One region of the Rhizobium sp. Leaf311 genome, then DNA from elsewhere that is predicted to be linked to it. Evidence: riboswitches for the same ligand, from Rfam matches in the RefSeq annotation. Region 1 holds a riboswitch; the other holds the start of a gene.

Region 1 (7,885 bases):
AGGTCGGCAATAGGCGCCCACGCCGTAATAGTGGCCAACCTTTTCATTCGGCAAAAACGGCAGGGCTCCGCCGAACGGCGAGTTGGGAACATAGGCCACGTCCGGGCGCAGCCGCGCTACATGGGCTGGCAACAGGTCTTCCGTCAATGGCCCTTTCCAGAACTGTTCGGAAAGGCCCATCATCGCGCCCTGCTGGTACATTTCGCTGCCGCCGCACAGCACGGTCAAGGATGGAGACAGCGCCGTGGCGCTCAGAAGCTGCGAGATTTCCGTTTCTATGTGCGCGAGAAATCCTTGATCCTTTGCCGGATAATCAAAATTGGCCAGCATCATATCCTGCCACACCATCAGCCCCAGTTCATCGCAGAGCGCGAAGAATTCCGGTGTTTCATAGGCCATGGTCCCGCCGATGCGGATCATGTTCATTCCGGCCTTCGCCGCAAGGCGCAACCAGGGTTCGTAGTCGGACCTGCCACCCGGCAGCCGCACGATATCCGCCGTCGTCCATACGGCTCCCCGGCAGAAGACGGGAACGCCGTTGATCCGGATACCAAAGCTCTTGCCATCCTCGCCATGTTCTGTCTCGATGCGCCGGAAACCGGTCGTGCCGAGCGTGAAGACCTGCTCGTCGATACGAAGCGTCACATCATGAAGCGTCGGCGTGCCGTGCGTTGCAGGCCACCATGGCTCAATATTCTCCAGCCGCAACGTGCCCTCGAAAATACCGTTCTCTGTAGCCGTCAGCTTTTCTGATCTGCCGGCGCAAGTGACTTCGACATTAGCGGCGTTGCTGTGGATACGGATCGCGAGATGAAGCAGACCTGCTCCGTCCACCGCCAGTTCAGTGCGCGATGAGACCATGTCAAAGCTGCGTTCTGTCCGGCTTGTCAGGCGAACGGGCCGCCATGGGCCTACTGCGTGAACCTCGGGGCACCAACCCGGCATATAGCCGAGCGCCGTCGTTCTGATCAGGCGCAAGCCTTGGCTGCTCATCATCTGTGGTCGCCAGCGCGCCCTCGGACCTGTTGCCTTGAGGCGTGGAGTCAGAGCGCGAAAGCAGATCGCGAGGTCATCGGCGCCTGAGGGAGTGAATGGCACGTCGGTTGCCTCGAACATGCTGTCCGAGTGCGCAACGCATTTGCCATTGAGAAAAATCTCGGCGACCGTCGCCAGCCCCTCAAAACGCAGAATGGCCGGTTCCAGCGTTTCAGATGTGATCGATACTCGATACCATGCGTCCTGGGTGTCGAGCGGCACCGGGTTCAGCCGGTCAAACGCTCCGAGGATTTCCAATGCCTGCGCAACGGTCCCGGGAACTGGTGCCGCGATGGTCTTCGCTTCTGCAGGAATGTCGCCGGGTGCTTGGAAGGCATTGGCGGGCGTCAGCGTCAGGGTCCAGCCGTGGCTCAAGAGCCGGCCTTGCGGGGTTTTGGTTGCGGACATCGCCGTCACGCTGCCTCGCTCGCCTTGCCAAGCGCAGCCTCAAGTTCCGCCATCATCTCGTCCCATGCGTCGATTGCGGGATCAAGAGCTGCTGCGAGTGGATCGAACCTGCGCCGGGCGATGGCACGGGCAAGCTGAAACTGCACGGATTTGGCGACTTCGGATATCCGCAGAGCCTGAACCGCCGCGCCGGAATGGCTTATATCCCCGCCAAGCCACTCCAGATGGCTGGCGGCCAGTTCGAAATTGGCGCCAAGCTGACGCAGCGTGTTGAATGCGTATTTATGGAAAAAGCCGAAGGGTCGGTCCGCCACTTTTTCCACCTGCGACGGGAAAACCTCGGCAAAGGCCCTTACAGGATTTTTCTTCGGTCTTCTCGCAAAATGCTGGATCAGCAGGCGCTGCGCCGCTTCCCGTCTGTCGCGATCATCAACAGGATGTTCGGGAAATTTGGCAAATTCCGTGTAGGGAAGAAAAGGAAGATCGTCATCACCGAGGTGATGCTGGAAAATGCCGGAGAAATCCTCACCTTCAAGCGCGAAATAACCGGCATTGTGGAAATATTCCAGTCTGCGGTTTTGCAGGTCCATGCGGTTTATGGCGACCGTCGTCTTGCCGTGCTCCTTGCGATAGCCGACGCCCTGCGTGTCGGGCATGTAGAAGCTGTCCATTTCGATCAGGCAGATGCGACCGCGCTGCAATTGCGTTTCGACGTGGCTCTCAAGCCTGTCGAAAATCGCGAGCTCCGTCACCCGGATGCCATAGAGCGTTTCCAGGTCTTCGAGCGGCACCTTGAAGAAGGTGAACTGATCGCCTTCGAAGTCCTGCGCCAGTGTAAAACCCAGCATGGCCTCTGGCGGCAAGGCGCTTGCCGCCAGAAGTTCGATCCACAGATCGACGTAGCAATTGGTTTCCGGCCACATCCGCTCCGATGAATGCAACGGATGTGGAAGATAGGCTTCGGCACTCAACGCCGGAAATATGCTGGTCATGCCGTCCTTAGCCCCACAAAGCGTCCCGCACGGATTGTGGCCATGTCTCGACATCCAGTCCATGTTTTGCAAACAGGGCAAGCGCAATGCGCTCCAGTCCGAAGCCGACGCAGGCGGTATGGGCAACGGCACCATCGGCGAGATTGAGGCCCCATTTTGCGCCGAATGAGTCCTGATGGTAGTTGAAGCTCATGCAAGCGGTCAGGTTGGCCGTGGATGTGACGGGCATCAGCAGCTCGAATTTCAGGTTCTGGTCGCGCTGGTTGTTGGCCAGCATCTTTCCAGCCCGCCCGAAGAAGGGATCGTTGGCGATCTCGAGCTTGACGTCCAGGCCGACCTTTTCCATCATCTCCACGCCGCGATCCATCCACAGCTGGCGGAAGTCGGTAACATCGCCTTGGGTGCCGATGCGAACATATTCACGCATACGGAAAAGCTGCTGCCGGGCCGGATCCTTGGATGGTTCATGGCGGAAGCAGTAGGACTGGATATCGTAAAGACCGCCGCCGCTGGGGAGGTTGCCGCGCTTGGCGATGGTCGGATAGAGCGGGTAGCAGGCAGCAGGGGTCAGGACGATATCGGTAATCTTCTGGTCTTTCGTCCAGTCGGTGCCCTCGTCCATGCTCTTGATCAGGCTGACATGATCCAGTTCGCAGCCGCAGAAGGAGTGGACCGTGCCGGCCAGTTGCGGAAAGCTTTTCATGTAACCGCTTTTTTCGAAATAGGCGCGGTTGATGCCGGGGGGGAAGCGGATCACTTCCGCATTGTCTGCACCGCCGAACTTGCCGATGAGGCGTTCGAATCCTGAAATGACGTCTTCGAACTGGCCGCTGCGACCGTAGAGTCCATCGACGCCGGTATCGATCAGCAGTCCCTTGTCGAACAGGCGATCGAGAAACGATGTTTGCATATCCATGGTTTTATCCCGAGAGGCTGGTGTCCTGCTTCTGCACGAGCAGGAGATTGGCGGAGTTGCTGAGGATTCGGTCATTGGAGATCATCAGCTGTGCCGAATGGGCATCTCGAAGATGCCGCCCGAGGCTGAAGGGCGTACCGTTCTTGTAGCCCATGATGCCGCAGATCAGCATGGCATGGTTGATGATTTCCAGAATGGTTTCCGACGAGCATATCTTGACGTTGTTCATGGCGATGGCAAAGGCCATCGACATCAGCCGGTCGGGATCGTTTCTGGTGTCTTCATAGGCCTTGAGACCAGCAATGACGTTCGATTTCACAATCTGCAGCTTGCTGGATACTTCTGCCAGACGAATAGCGCCTGGAGGTGCGACACCGGGCGACTTGCGGGCTGCTGCGCGAACGAATGCCTGGGCGCGGAGGACAGCATCGGCGGCGATGCCGTACCACACGCCGCTCCACAAAAGGTGGGAGGTTGCCAGCATGGATTGCGCGGCGATTTCCGCAAAGGGTTTCGGAAAAATCTGCTGTGCGGGCGCTTGGCCCTTGAACAGAAATCCGTCCGAGCACGTGCCTCGCATACCCAGCGTGTTCCAGACATGCGTCTTTTCAAGGCTGTACTGGTTCTTCAGGAAAACCGTCATGACCTGGTCGGCAGGCGCAGCATCGGCATGGGCGCGCGATGTAATGAGAATGGCGTCCGCTTCACTGCCGTAGGAAATGACGGTGGCGTTTTTTTCCAGCGTGCAATTCTCGCCATCGATATGGATCGCGCAGATCGAGTTTCGCAGATTTCCGCCTATGCCGCCTTCCGTCGTTGCCGAACCCAGCAGAAGCTGCTCGGCTGCCACACGCCGCATGAAATCGGTGTGCCAGGCGCGCTCCTCACCATGCTCGACAAGGCTGGATGCCTTAATGTGGTGCATGGCGAAAATCATTGCCGTTGCAGAGCAGGACTGCCCAAGGGTGCAGCAGATGTCCGCAATCTGCGAAAGGCTGGCACTCTCGCCGCCGAGATGTGCCGGAACCTGAATCCCCAGAAGCCGTTCCGAGCGCAGGGCATCGACAGCTTCCTTCGGGAACCGTGCGGCCGCATCGACGTCATCCGCATGGTGTGCGGCGATTGACGCGACCCGAGCCGCGCGCGCAGAGAGCGTGGCATTGGGCGGTGCGACGGAAAGGTCCATTACGCCGCCTCTTTGCCGTCGAGAATCGTCTTCACTGTGGTTTCGATTGCGTGGATGCTCGCAAATGACTTGCGATTGAGCATACTGTCAGGAAATTCGATATCGAATGCGTCTTCGATACCAAGCATCAACTGTACTGATGCGAAAGAAGAAAGTCCCGCTGCATAAAGATCAGCGTCGTCAGCGATTGTATCGACCGGCGCAGGGAGCTGCCCGAATTTCGATAGTATTTCACGAATTGTTGAATTCATTCCCTATATTCTCCCATATTAGCGCGTCATCATAACGCATTCTTCGAAATAAGCTGGAAAAAATAACATTCGTATAAATGGCTAGGTTAATTTGTCGTGACCGCTAAAAAAGCGCCCAATATCGCAACTTGACAAAAGATGACGCCGGGTCTTTCATTGCGACATTCACCAGGGGGGTCCCGGCAAGGGGCTGAGATACTGCTAGCGCGCGCAGTGACCCGTTGAACCTGATCCAGTTCATACTGGCGTAGGGACGGTGCAAACGCGGAACTGGCAGTTCGACCTCGTCGAACATTATCGCTATTCGTCCGTGGTTTTTCGTCTTCATGCTCGAACTGGGTCTCCACTGTCTTTGCTTTGGAGCCTCACGATGAACATTGCCGCTAAAAATCTCTCGCCTGTCGTCACCACAGGCCCGCTTCCTGCCTCCACTAAAATCTACAAGCCGGGAACCCTTCACCCCCATATTCGTGTGCCGATGCGAGAAATCGCCGTGCATCCAACAGCCGGCGAACCGCCGGTCACAGTCTATGATTCCTCCGGCCCCTACACCGACCCTTCCCATACCGTCAGCATCGAGAGCGGCTTGCCCCGGCTGCGTCATGACTGGGTCGTCGCTCGGGGCGATGTGGAGGTCTATGATGGCCGCCACGTCAAACCGGAGGATAACGGCTTTGCGACGGGCGAGCGGCTGACACCTGAATTCCCGCTGCGTCATCGGCCGTTGAAAGCCAGGGACGGGAAGGCCGTCACGCAGCTCGCATATGCCCGAGCAGGTATCATCACACCGGAAATGGAATTTATCGCCATTCGTGAGAACCTTGGCCGCGAGGCGATCAAGGACAAGCTGGTGCGCGATGGCGAAAGTTTTGGTGCACATATTCCAGATTTCGTCACGCCGGAATTTGTGCGTCAGGAAGTCGCCGCTGGCCGGGCGATCATTCCCGCCAATATCAACCACCCGGAAGCCGAGCCGATGATTATCGGCCGCAATTTTCTGGTCAAGATCAACGCCAATATCGGAAACTCTGCGGTGACCTCCTCCATGGCGGATGAGGTCGACAAGATGGTTTGGGCCATCCGCTGGGGTGGCGACACCGTTATGGACCTTTCCACCGGTCGCAACATCCATAATATCCGGGAATGGATCATCCGCAACTCTCCGGTCCCGATTGGCACTGTCCCTCTCTATCAGGCGCTGGAAAAGGTGGGCGGCATTGCCGAAGACCTGACCTGGGAGGTGTTTCGCGATACTTTGATCGAGCAGGCCGAGCAGGGCGTCGACTATTTCACCATCCATGCGGGTGTGCGGTTGCATTACATTCCGCTCACCGTCAACAGGGTCACCGGTATCGTTTCGCGTGGTGGCTCCATCATGGCCAAGTGGTGTCTGCATCACCACAAGGAGTCCTTCCTCTACGAGCATTTCGAGGAAATCTGCGACATCTGCCGGGCCTATGACGTTTCCTTTTCGTTAGGCGATGGCCTGCGTCCCGGCTCTATTGCCGATGCCAATGATGCTGCGCAGTTTGCAGAACTGGAAACGCTTGGAGAACTGACACAGATCGCCTGGGCGAAAGACTGTCAGGTGATGATCGAAGGGCCTGGCCATGTGCCAATGCACAAGATCAAGGAGAACATGGACAAGCAGCTGAAGGTCTGCGGCGAGGCACCCTTCTATACGCTTGGGCCGCTCACCACCGATATTGCCCCCGGCTATGACCACATCACCTCAGGCATCGGCGCTGCCATGATCGGCTGGTTCGGCACGGCCATGCTTTGCTACGTCACGCCAAAGGAGCATCTCGGTCTGCCGGACCGCAATGACGTCAAGGTTGGCGTGATCACCTACAAGATCGCCGCCCATGCCGCCGATCTCGCCAAAGGACATCCGGCGGCACAGATCCGCGACAATGCGCTATCGCGGGCGCGCTTCGAGTTTCGTTGGGAAGATCAGTTCAACCTGTCGCTCGACCCTGAGACAGCCAGGTCCTTTCACGATGAGACCCTGCCCAAGGAAGCGCACAAGGTCGCCCATTTCTGCTCGATGTGCGGGCCTAAATTCTGCTCGATGCGGATTTCGCACGACATTCGTGCCGAGGCGCAGAAGGAAGGTCTGGAAGCCATGGCGCAGAAATTCCAGCAGGGCGGTGATCTCTATATGCCGCTGGAAAAACCGGCAGAGGGCTGAGATGGATGTTCTTATCAAGGGCGCAGGCGTTGCGGGTCTGACGGTTGCGCTGGAACTTTCCCGCCGCGGTGCCTGCGTTACCTTTTGCGATCCGGCGCATCAACCAGGGCGCGGTGCGTCCTGGTTTGCGGGCGGCATGTTGGCACCCTGGTGCGAAAGGGAGAGTGCGGATGAGGCGGTGTTGACGCTCGGCCAATCCGCCCTCGACTGGTGGGACGAGGCCACGCCGGGTCTTGTTGTCCGCAAAGGCACGCTGGTTGTGGCCCAAGGCAGGGACAAGGCTGAACTGTCGCGCTTTGCGTCGCGCACGACGGGTTATCGCTGGGTGGATGAGGCCGAAATTGCGGCGCTCGAACCTGATCTCGCAGGGCGTTTTCCGATCGGTCTTTTCTTTGAGGGCGAGGGGCATCTCGATCCACGAGCCGCCCTCAATGCGCTTCATGAGCGGCTTGTCTCTCTCGGCGTGGATTTCCATCTGGGGGCAGACGTCGTTGACGAAAAAGCCTTCCCCCATCGCGTGGATTGCACGGGCGCCGCGCAGGCGGGCAGACTTGCCGGTCTTCGTGGGGTTCGGGGTGAGATGCTCTATCTCGCCACGGACGAGCTTGCGCTGTCACGTCCCATTCGAGTGCTTCATCCACGCATCCCGCTCTACATCGTGCCTCGCGACAAGGGGCGCTTCATGGTGGGGGCAACGATGATCGAAACGCAGGAGAGCGGGCCGATAACCGCCCGCTCGATGATGGAGCTGCTAAACGCCGCCTACGCGCTTCACCCGGCCTTCGGGGAGGCACAGATCATCGAGACGGGAACGGGCGTGCGCCCGGCCTTTGCCGATAATCTTCCGCGTGTCGTTGAGAATGATGGCACGCTTTTCGTCAATGGAGCGCACCGGCATGGTTTTCT
Region 2 (7,885 bases), on a different contig from region 1:
CAAGGATATCGGCAGCTTCCTTCAGCAGGATGGCGTACCGACCATCGGCGTGGATTCCTTGCGTTATTTCTGGTCGGAGAAAAAACCGCAGGATATAGCCTCGGACCTTTCACGTATCATCGATACCTATCGCAAGGAGTGGAAGGTCAAGAACGTTCTTTTGATCGGCTATTCCTTTGGTGCCGACGTTTTGCCCGTGACCTTCAACACCCTGCCGGAAAAGGACAAAGCCCGCGTCGTTCAGATGAGCCTGCTTTCGCTCTCGCATGAAGTATCATACGAAATCTCTGTCGGCGGATGGCTTGGTGTGTCAGGTTCCGGAGCGCAGGACCCCGTCGCGGATCTGGCAAAGATCAACCCGAAAATCGTGCAGTGCGTTTACGGCACCGAAGACGAAGAAGCTGCTTGCCCTGCGCTCAAAGACAAGGGTGTGGAGACGATCGGGATCGAGGGAGGGCACCATTTCGACGAGGATTACGAGGCCCTGACCAAACGTATCGTTTCATCGTTGAAAAAGCGTCTCGGTCAGTAGCCCAAGGCTGTAATTTCTCGGTCGACATATTGAATACAACACTGCAAGCCGCTAATCCATGTGGTGTCAAATCAATTTGAGATCGACGCATGTTCAAGCCCCCCGGACCAGCCTCCATCTCCACCGCAGAACGCCTGCAACGGCTGGAGCGATTGCGTCTTGCTATGCGCGAGCAAGATATAGACGCACTGCTTCTCGGCTCGACCGAGAGTTTGCGTTATTTCACCGGCCTCGTCTGGCACCAGAGCGAGCGGCTTCTGGGAGCCGTCATCACGCAATCTGCGCTGCACTATATTGTGCCGGGATTTGAGAAGTCGCGCGTCGACACGCTGCCGCATATCGAGGGCGACATCCACCTCTGGCAGGAAGAAGAAAGCCCGGCGGAACTGGTGGCACGGATTGTTGGCAGAGCGGGCCGAATCGCGCTGGATGATGCCTTGCCGCTTTTTGTCTATCACGCACTGGCCAAGGCCTGTGGACAGGACAGGCTTGTCGACGGCGGACATCTCATCAGCGGCCTGCGCAGTCTGAAGTCTTCGGCAGAAATCGAGATCATCCAATATGCGATGGATCTTACGCTTGAGGTCCACAGGCGCGCGCACGCAGCAATGAAACCCGGCATTCGCGCCTCGCAGGTTATTCAGTTCATCGATGAACAGCACCGGGCGCTCAGCGGCGGCAGCGGTTCCTACTTCTGCATCGTTTCCTTTGGAACGGCAACGTCACTCCCGCATGGCGCGGATGGCGACCAGGTGCTGCAGGAAGGCGATGTCATTCTGGTAGACACCGGTTTGCGCATCGAAGGCTACCACTCCGATATTACCCGCACCTATGTGCTGGAAGAACCAGACGCTGCCTTTGCGGATGCATGGGCTATCGAGCGCGAAGCGCAGCAGGCGGTTTTTGACGCAGCCAGAATCGGCGCAGCCTGCGGCAGTCTCGACGACGCGGCCCGCGCGGTCTTTAGGAAACATGGGCTCGGGCCGGATTATGCCATGCCGGGGTTACCGCATCGCGCCGGTCACGGGCTTGGCCTGGAAATCCACGAAGCACCTTATATCGTTCGTGGCAACGCTTTGCCGCTTGCAAAGGGAATGTGCTTTTCCAACGAACCGATGCTGGTCTATCCGGGCAAATTCGGAATACGTCTGGAAGACCACATCTATATGTCGGAGGCCGGGCCACAGTGGTTTACACGCCCTGCCATAGCTCCGACACAGCCGTTTCAATAGAGCTAATAAAGAAGACTGGCTTTTCAAAGTCATTATAAAATATACTTTTTGCAGTGCGAATCATATTGCCGGGGTCAAGCATGTCCGTTGCCGAAAAAAGAAAAACCAAAACACCCGTGCTGGTAGACCGCATCGGGGAATTTATCGAAAAAATAAAAAATACCAAAAAGTCAGACGGCACGTATGACACGAAGAAAATTGGCGCACTCTGGAACGAAGAGGTGCGATTTCACTTCGAAAACGGACGCACGGAAAAGACGCTCGAGCTATATATTGTAAAATATAGATACGCGTTGAAAGACGCCTTCGGTCCCAAGACGACTCCGCTTGCCATCTGCAACATGAAAAAACTTCGGGAGCGGCTGGATACCTATATAAAGGCGGCAGACTATCCCGCCATCGGTGTCGCCACTTCCATCCGGGAAAAACTCGAGCGGGCCGAGGCCAATATGGTTGGCCGCAAGCCGCGTTTTCTCCTGCGCGTTGCCAACTTCATTGCCGCCACCAACGGTGTTTCGACCAAGGCGGAGATGCAGGCCCTGTGGGATCGCGAAATGGACTCGATGAAGGACAAGGCGCAGGCAACCGTAATCTCCTACATCACGAAATACCGGAATGCCTTGCGTGAGGCCTTTGGCGATGAGCACCCGATGCTGCGCATCGCCGCCGGAACGCCTCAGCTTTACGATGAGGCACGCAAGATCAAGATGGCGAAGATTGCCAAGAAGCACGGTTCTTTGATTACATTCGAAAACCATGCCGAAGTCATGAAGCGGTGTCGCCGCTACCTGCTCGCATCCGATCCCATGACGATTGCTATTGGACTGATGGGAACGACCGGGCGTCGCCCCTATGAAATCTTCACACAGGCGGAACTCAAGCCTGCGCCCTATGGCAAGGGCGTTTCGAAATGGAGTGTGCTTTTCAACGGTCAGGCCAAGACCAAGCAGGGCGAAGGCACGAAATTCGGTGTCACCTATGAAATTCCTGTGCTTGAGCAATCGAAAATCGTCCTCGACGCCTATCGCCGCCTGCGCGAGAGTAGCGATGGAAAGCTTTGGCTGGGGCTAAGCGTCGACGACTTCACCTCGGAAGTTCGTCTGCCCCTGCGGGATGCAGTTATCGCCAAATTCGAAGATATCTGGCCCAAGGAAGAACCGGCAAAACCCTATGGCCTGCGTCATCTCTACGCGGAAATAGCGTTCCGCAATTTCGCGCCCCCACGGGTCACCAAGAACAGCTATTTCGCCGCTATCCTTGGCCACAACAACAATGACCTTGAAACCTCATTGTCATACATGACCTACACCTTTCCCGAAGATGCTGACCGGTCCAAGGCGCGCGCGGAGCATCTGGCGGATCGCACCATCAACCAGATGCGGACGATCAATCAGATACCGGGGATGCCGGAGAGCTAAGCGCGAGACCTTCCAGACATTCCCAAAGAGACGCAGCCGACAAGGAGTGCGCGGGCGTGTGCGCATGGGATTTTTGCTGCTCGAAATATCTGGCCTGCACCTGTCGCTCAAGACTGCTTGACACAAATGAAACGGGCATCTAGCAAGATGGAACATATATTCCAAAATGGGTTTCGTGCTCGCGCCGACTTTCTATTCTCGACCGCGACCAACGCGCCCAGATGACCAGATCGGGAGGAAACGATGGTTACGAAATTGGCCTTGCTGGGTGCCGGGCGCATTGGGAAAGTGCACGCCAAGGCAATTGCCTCTGACAAGCGTGCAAAGCTGGTTGCCGTGGTGGACGCCTTTCAGGAGGCAGCTCAGGCGATTGCCGATGAAACCGGTTGCGAGATCAGCACCATCGATGCCGTTCTCGCCAATCCCGACATTGATGCGGTTATCATCTGCACACCTACCAATACCCACGCCGATCTGATCGAGCGCTTTGCACGCGCTGGCAAGGCTATTTTCTGCGAGAAGCCGATCGATCTGGATGTCGCACGTGCCCAATCCTGCATCGATGTGGTGGAAGAGACGGGCGCCAAGATCATGCTTGGCTTCAATCGCCGTTTTGATCCGCATTTCCGTGCCGTGCGCAAAGCAATAGATGACGGCCAGATCGGCAAGGTCGAGATGGTGACCATCACCAGCCGTGACCCGGGCGCGCCGCCGCCGGAATATATCAAGGTTTCGGGCGGCATCTTCCGCGACATGACCATCCATGATTTCGACATCGCCCGGTTCCTGCTCGGCGAAGAGATTGTCAGCGTGTTTGCAAGCGGCTCCGTTCTCGTGGACCCCAAGATCGGGGAACTCGGCGATTACGATAGCGCCAGTATCGTCTTGACCACGGCGACGGGACGTCAGGCGATGATTTCCAACTCACGGCGCGCGACCTATGGCTATGATCAGCGCATCGAAGTCCACGGTTCGCTCGGCTCGGTAGCCGCAGAAAACCAGCGGCCCGTTTCCATCGAGATCGCGACGAAGGATGGCTATACGCGTCCGCCTCTGCACGATTTCTTCATGACGCGTTACACAGCAGCCTACGCCGCCGAGATCGCGGCCTTCATCGATGCCATCGAGAACAATGCCGCACCCTCGCCTTCCGCAAAGGACGGCCTCATCGCCTTGAAGCTGGCCGATGCGGCACTCAAATCTGCACGCGAAAAAACCGTCGTGCATTTGACCTGATGGTTGCCGCGAAGGTGTGGCACTGCCATGCCTTCGCGCCATTGACAGCAGGCGTAAAAGACGCCACTTTCGAGACATTCCGAGGGGAGCATCTGACGATGCTGAGATGGCGCTGAGCCGGACCCTTGAACCTGATCCGGGTCATGCCGGCGTAGGAACGGAACAGTCTGCGCAGGCAATGCTTTTCTCTTCTCCGCTTGGCCCGGGTCTCTGCATCGAGACGTCTGGAGTGCTGAGAAAACCATGATCGATTTCCCCACGGCCCAAAAGGCGGGCGAGCTTTTAACGCGGGTGCGCGAGCGACGTCCGCGGGTGCACTGCCTGATGAATACCGTCGTCCAGAAATTCACGGCAGACGGTATAACCGCTGTCGGCGGCATTCCCTCCATGACGTCATCGCCGGAGGAGATCGAGGACTTCGTCCTCATGGTCGATGCGCTGACAATCAACCTTGGCACGCTGGACGAGGCACGCCGCAAGGTCATCCGGCAAGCAGTCGCCATTGCAAACGCCAAGGGCAAGCCCTGGATCATTGACCCTGTTCACTGCGATTATTCCCCATCCCGCCTAGCATTTGCCAGGGAGATGCTTGCGCTCGGCCCCGCAATCGTGCGCGGCAACCAAGCGGAAATGTCCGTGATCGGCGATGTCGCCAAGGCGCTGCGTATCCAGACCGGGCCGCAGGACCTGCTTCAGGACCAGAACAGGGCGGCAACCATCCACAACGGTCATCCCTGGATGGCGAAAGTCACCGGCACCGGCTGCCTCTCCGGCGGCGTCATTGCAGCATTCATGGCGGTTGAGACAGACCCGCTTCTGGCGGCCGCAGCCGCGCTGACCGTCACAGGCGTTTCTGCGGAAATTGCGGCACGGCATTCGCGTGGTCCGGGGACGTTCGAGGCGGCGTTTCTCGATGCCGTGAACGGACTGAGTACCGATGACATAGTTTCGCTTGCGAGGATTGAACGACATGAGAATTGATTACAGGCTGAACGCGCTGGTCGATAAATCGCTGGCCGATATCGCCCCCCTTCCGGAACTCGCAGCGGTGGCGGCGCGGCATGGGGCGACCATCATCCAGTACCGCGACAAGCACTCCTCGACCCGAGAGATGATCCAGCAGGCAGTTCTCATTCTGCAAGCTCTGCAAGGCACGGGCGTTCCGCTCGTCATCAATGACCGGGTCGACGTAGCGCTCGCGTCTGGCGCGGATGGCGTCCATCTGGGTGCCGATGACATGGACGCGGCAACGGCAAGGCGGCTGCTCGGGCCTGCTGCCATTATTGGCCTGACGGTCAAAAACATGGACGACGCCGAGCGCGCGGGCAACGCACCGGCAGACTATGCCTGTATCGGCGGCGTTTTCGATACCGTCTCGAAAGTAAACCCCGACGCTCCCGTTGGGCTGGAGGGCTTCAGGGAACTTCGGAACATTCTGAACAACATGCGGCCCGATATGCCGGTCGGCGCTATAGCAGGCATCACACTGGACAAAGTGCCCGCCCTCATCGCCGCAGGCGCAGACGGTGTGGCGGTTATTTCCGGGCTGTTTCGCGCCACCGATATTGCCGCCGCAGCCCGGGACTTCCGCCATCATGTGGATATTGCGCTGGAGGCACGCAGATGACAGTCATCGCACTGACAATTGCGGGCTCCGATAGCGGCGGAGGCGCGGGCATACAGGCCGACCTCAAGACATTCTCTGCCTTGGGCGTGTATGGCGCCAGCGTTTTGACCGCCATCACCGCACAAAACACCAGGGGCGTTACCGCCGTTGAAGACGTCTCGGCCGGAATGGTGCGGGCCCAGATGGACGCTGTATTCTCTGATCTCACGGTCGATGCCGTCAAGATCGGGATGGTCTCGCGCACCGAGACCATCGAATGCATCGCCGCAGGCCTGCAAGGCCGCAAAATGCCTGTGGTGTTGGACCCGGTGATGGTGGCGACATCTGGAGATCGCTTGCTGCAGGAAGATGCTGTCGAGGGTCTGCGGTCCATGCTGCTTCCCCTGGCGGTGCTGGCAACACCAAACCTGCCTGAGGCTGCTCTCTTGTGCGGAATGAAAATGGCCGCATCCCGCAATGAGGTTATCCAGCAGGCCGAAACAATCCTGAAGACCGGCGTCGGCGCAGTCCTGATCAAGGGCGGGCACGCCTCCGGCTCGGAGAGTATCGATATTCTCCTGGATTCGACGGGCGTTCAGGAATTCGCCATGCCCCGGCTCGAAACCCGAAACGACCACGGGACCGGCTGTACGTTGGCATCTGCCATCACGGCCAATCTGGCTCTGGGTTATCCCTTGGCCGACGCTATTGGTCTGGCAAAAGATTACCTCCAGGGGGCGTTGGCTGCGGGACGCACCTTGCGGGTAGGCGGCGGGCACGGCCCCGTGCATCATTTTTATCGCTGGTGGAGTGCCTGACTGCAGCTTGTCACACCCAAAGCGCGGTCGACCGTTCTCACGCTCTCGGCTTTGGGCTTGCCAAGGCGTTGCGAATGGCAAAACTGGAATGGATGCGGGATACTCCCGGCAGTTTCGACAGGATATCCTTGTGGACGCGCTCGAAATCCCCTGCGGTTTCAACTTCTACCCGCAGAAAGTAGTCCGATCCGCCAGTCATCAGATAGCATTCCCGGATTTCCGGGTAACGGCGAACGGCATTTTCGAAACGATTCAGGAAATCTTCCGTCTGCCGGTCAAGCGTGATCTGGACGATAACGGAGATGACATCGCCACCAGCCGCGCTTCCCGTCAGCGCGGTATAGCCGCGGATGACACCTTCCCGCTCGAGAATATCGACGCGGCGAAGGCAAGCAGACGGCGAAAGCCCGACTTCGGCGGCCAGTTTGGCATTGCTGATGCGGGCATTCAGCCGAAGCAGGCGGATGATGTGGCGATCGGTAGCGTCCAGAGAAGACATAAAGATATTCCGTTCTGCCGTTGAAAATTGCGTGCTGAGCCAATCATTCGAATAATCTGCACATCAAACTGCAAAAATTCGATGATTGTTGCAATAGACTTGTTCCCAATAATAAGGGAACGACGATGAATATGACGATCAATCGCCAGACGGTAAGTGGCGGTGCCAGCGGCTATCTGACGATAGACCTGGGCGCGCTTCGTGACAATTATCTCCTGTTGAAGGCAAAGGCACCCGCCTCGATAACGAGCGCCGTTGTGAAGGCGAATGCCTATGGTTTGGGCGCAGACATGGTCGCGCCCGTGCTTTACGACGCTGGCTGCCGTCATTTCTTCGTCGCCCATATGGATGAGGCAATCGCCCTGCGCCTTCGCCTTGCCGGTGATGCGCAAATCTTCGTTCTCAACGGATTACAGCCGGGCAACGAAACCTCCTGCACGGCGATGAACATTACGCCGGTTCTGAACTGCCTTGAGCAAATCGCGCAGTGGTCAGCCCATGCAGCTGCACTGCGACAGGTTCTCCCGGCGGCGATCCAGATCGA

The links. Region 1 has a riboswitch for thiamine pyrophosphate ahead of thiC (phosphomethylpyrimidine synthase ThiC). Riboswitches for the same ligand answer to the same signal wherever they lie in the genome.
Region 2: linked by a shared signal. The riboswitch ahead of ASF69_RS05100 (hydroxyethylthiazole kinase) and the one ahead of thiC (phosphomethylpyrimidine synthase ThiC) in region 1 are both predicted to bind thiamine pyrophosphate.

Annotation. Positions count from the first base shown of each region.
Region 1 covers NZ_LMNZ01000022.1:134,542-142,426, forward strand. Annotated here, with positions in the region: gene ASF69_RS21230 (glycoside hydrolase family 2 protein) at 1-1,443, opposite strand, end outside; gene ASF69_RS21235 (DUF1839 family protein) at 1,449-2,435, opposite strand; gene ASF69_RS21240 (amino acid--[acyl-carrier-protein] ligase) at 2,443-3,351, opposite strand; gene ASF69_RS21245 (acyl-CoA dehydrogenase family protein) at 3,356-4,537, opposite strand; gene ASF69_RS21250 (acyl carrier protein) at 4,537-4,788, opposite strand; TPP riboswitch at 4,949-5,060, shown strand; gene thiC (phosphomethylpyrimidine synthase ThiC) at 5,159-6,979, shown strand; gene thiO (glycine oxidase ThiO) at 6,981-7,885, shown strand, end outside.
Region 2 covers NZ_LMNZ01000002.1:198,354-206,238, forward strand. Annotated here, with positions in the region: gene ASF69_RS05080 (AcvB/VirJ family lysyl-phosphatidylglycerol hydrolase) at 1-532, shown strand, start outside; gene ASF69_RS05085 (Xaa-Pro peptidase family protein) at 622-1,764, shown strand; gene ASF69_RS05090 (telomere resolvase) at 1,845-3,182, shown strand; gene iolG (inositol 2-dehydrogenase) at 3,426-4,418, shown strand; TPP riboswitch at 4,491-4,593, shown strand; gene ASF69_RS05100 (hydroxyethylthiazole kinase) at 4,662-5,399, shown strand; gene thiE (thiamine phosphate synthase) at 5,380-6,045, shown strand; gene thiD (bifunctional hydroxymethylpyrimidine kinase/phosphomethylpyrimidine kinase) at 6,042-6,842, shown strand; gene ASF69_RS05115 (Lrp/AsnC family transcriptional regulator) at 6,880-7,341, opposite strand; gene alr (alanine racemase) at 7,467-7,885, shown strand, end outside.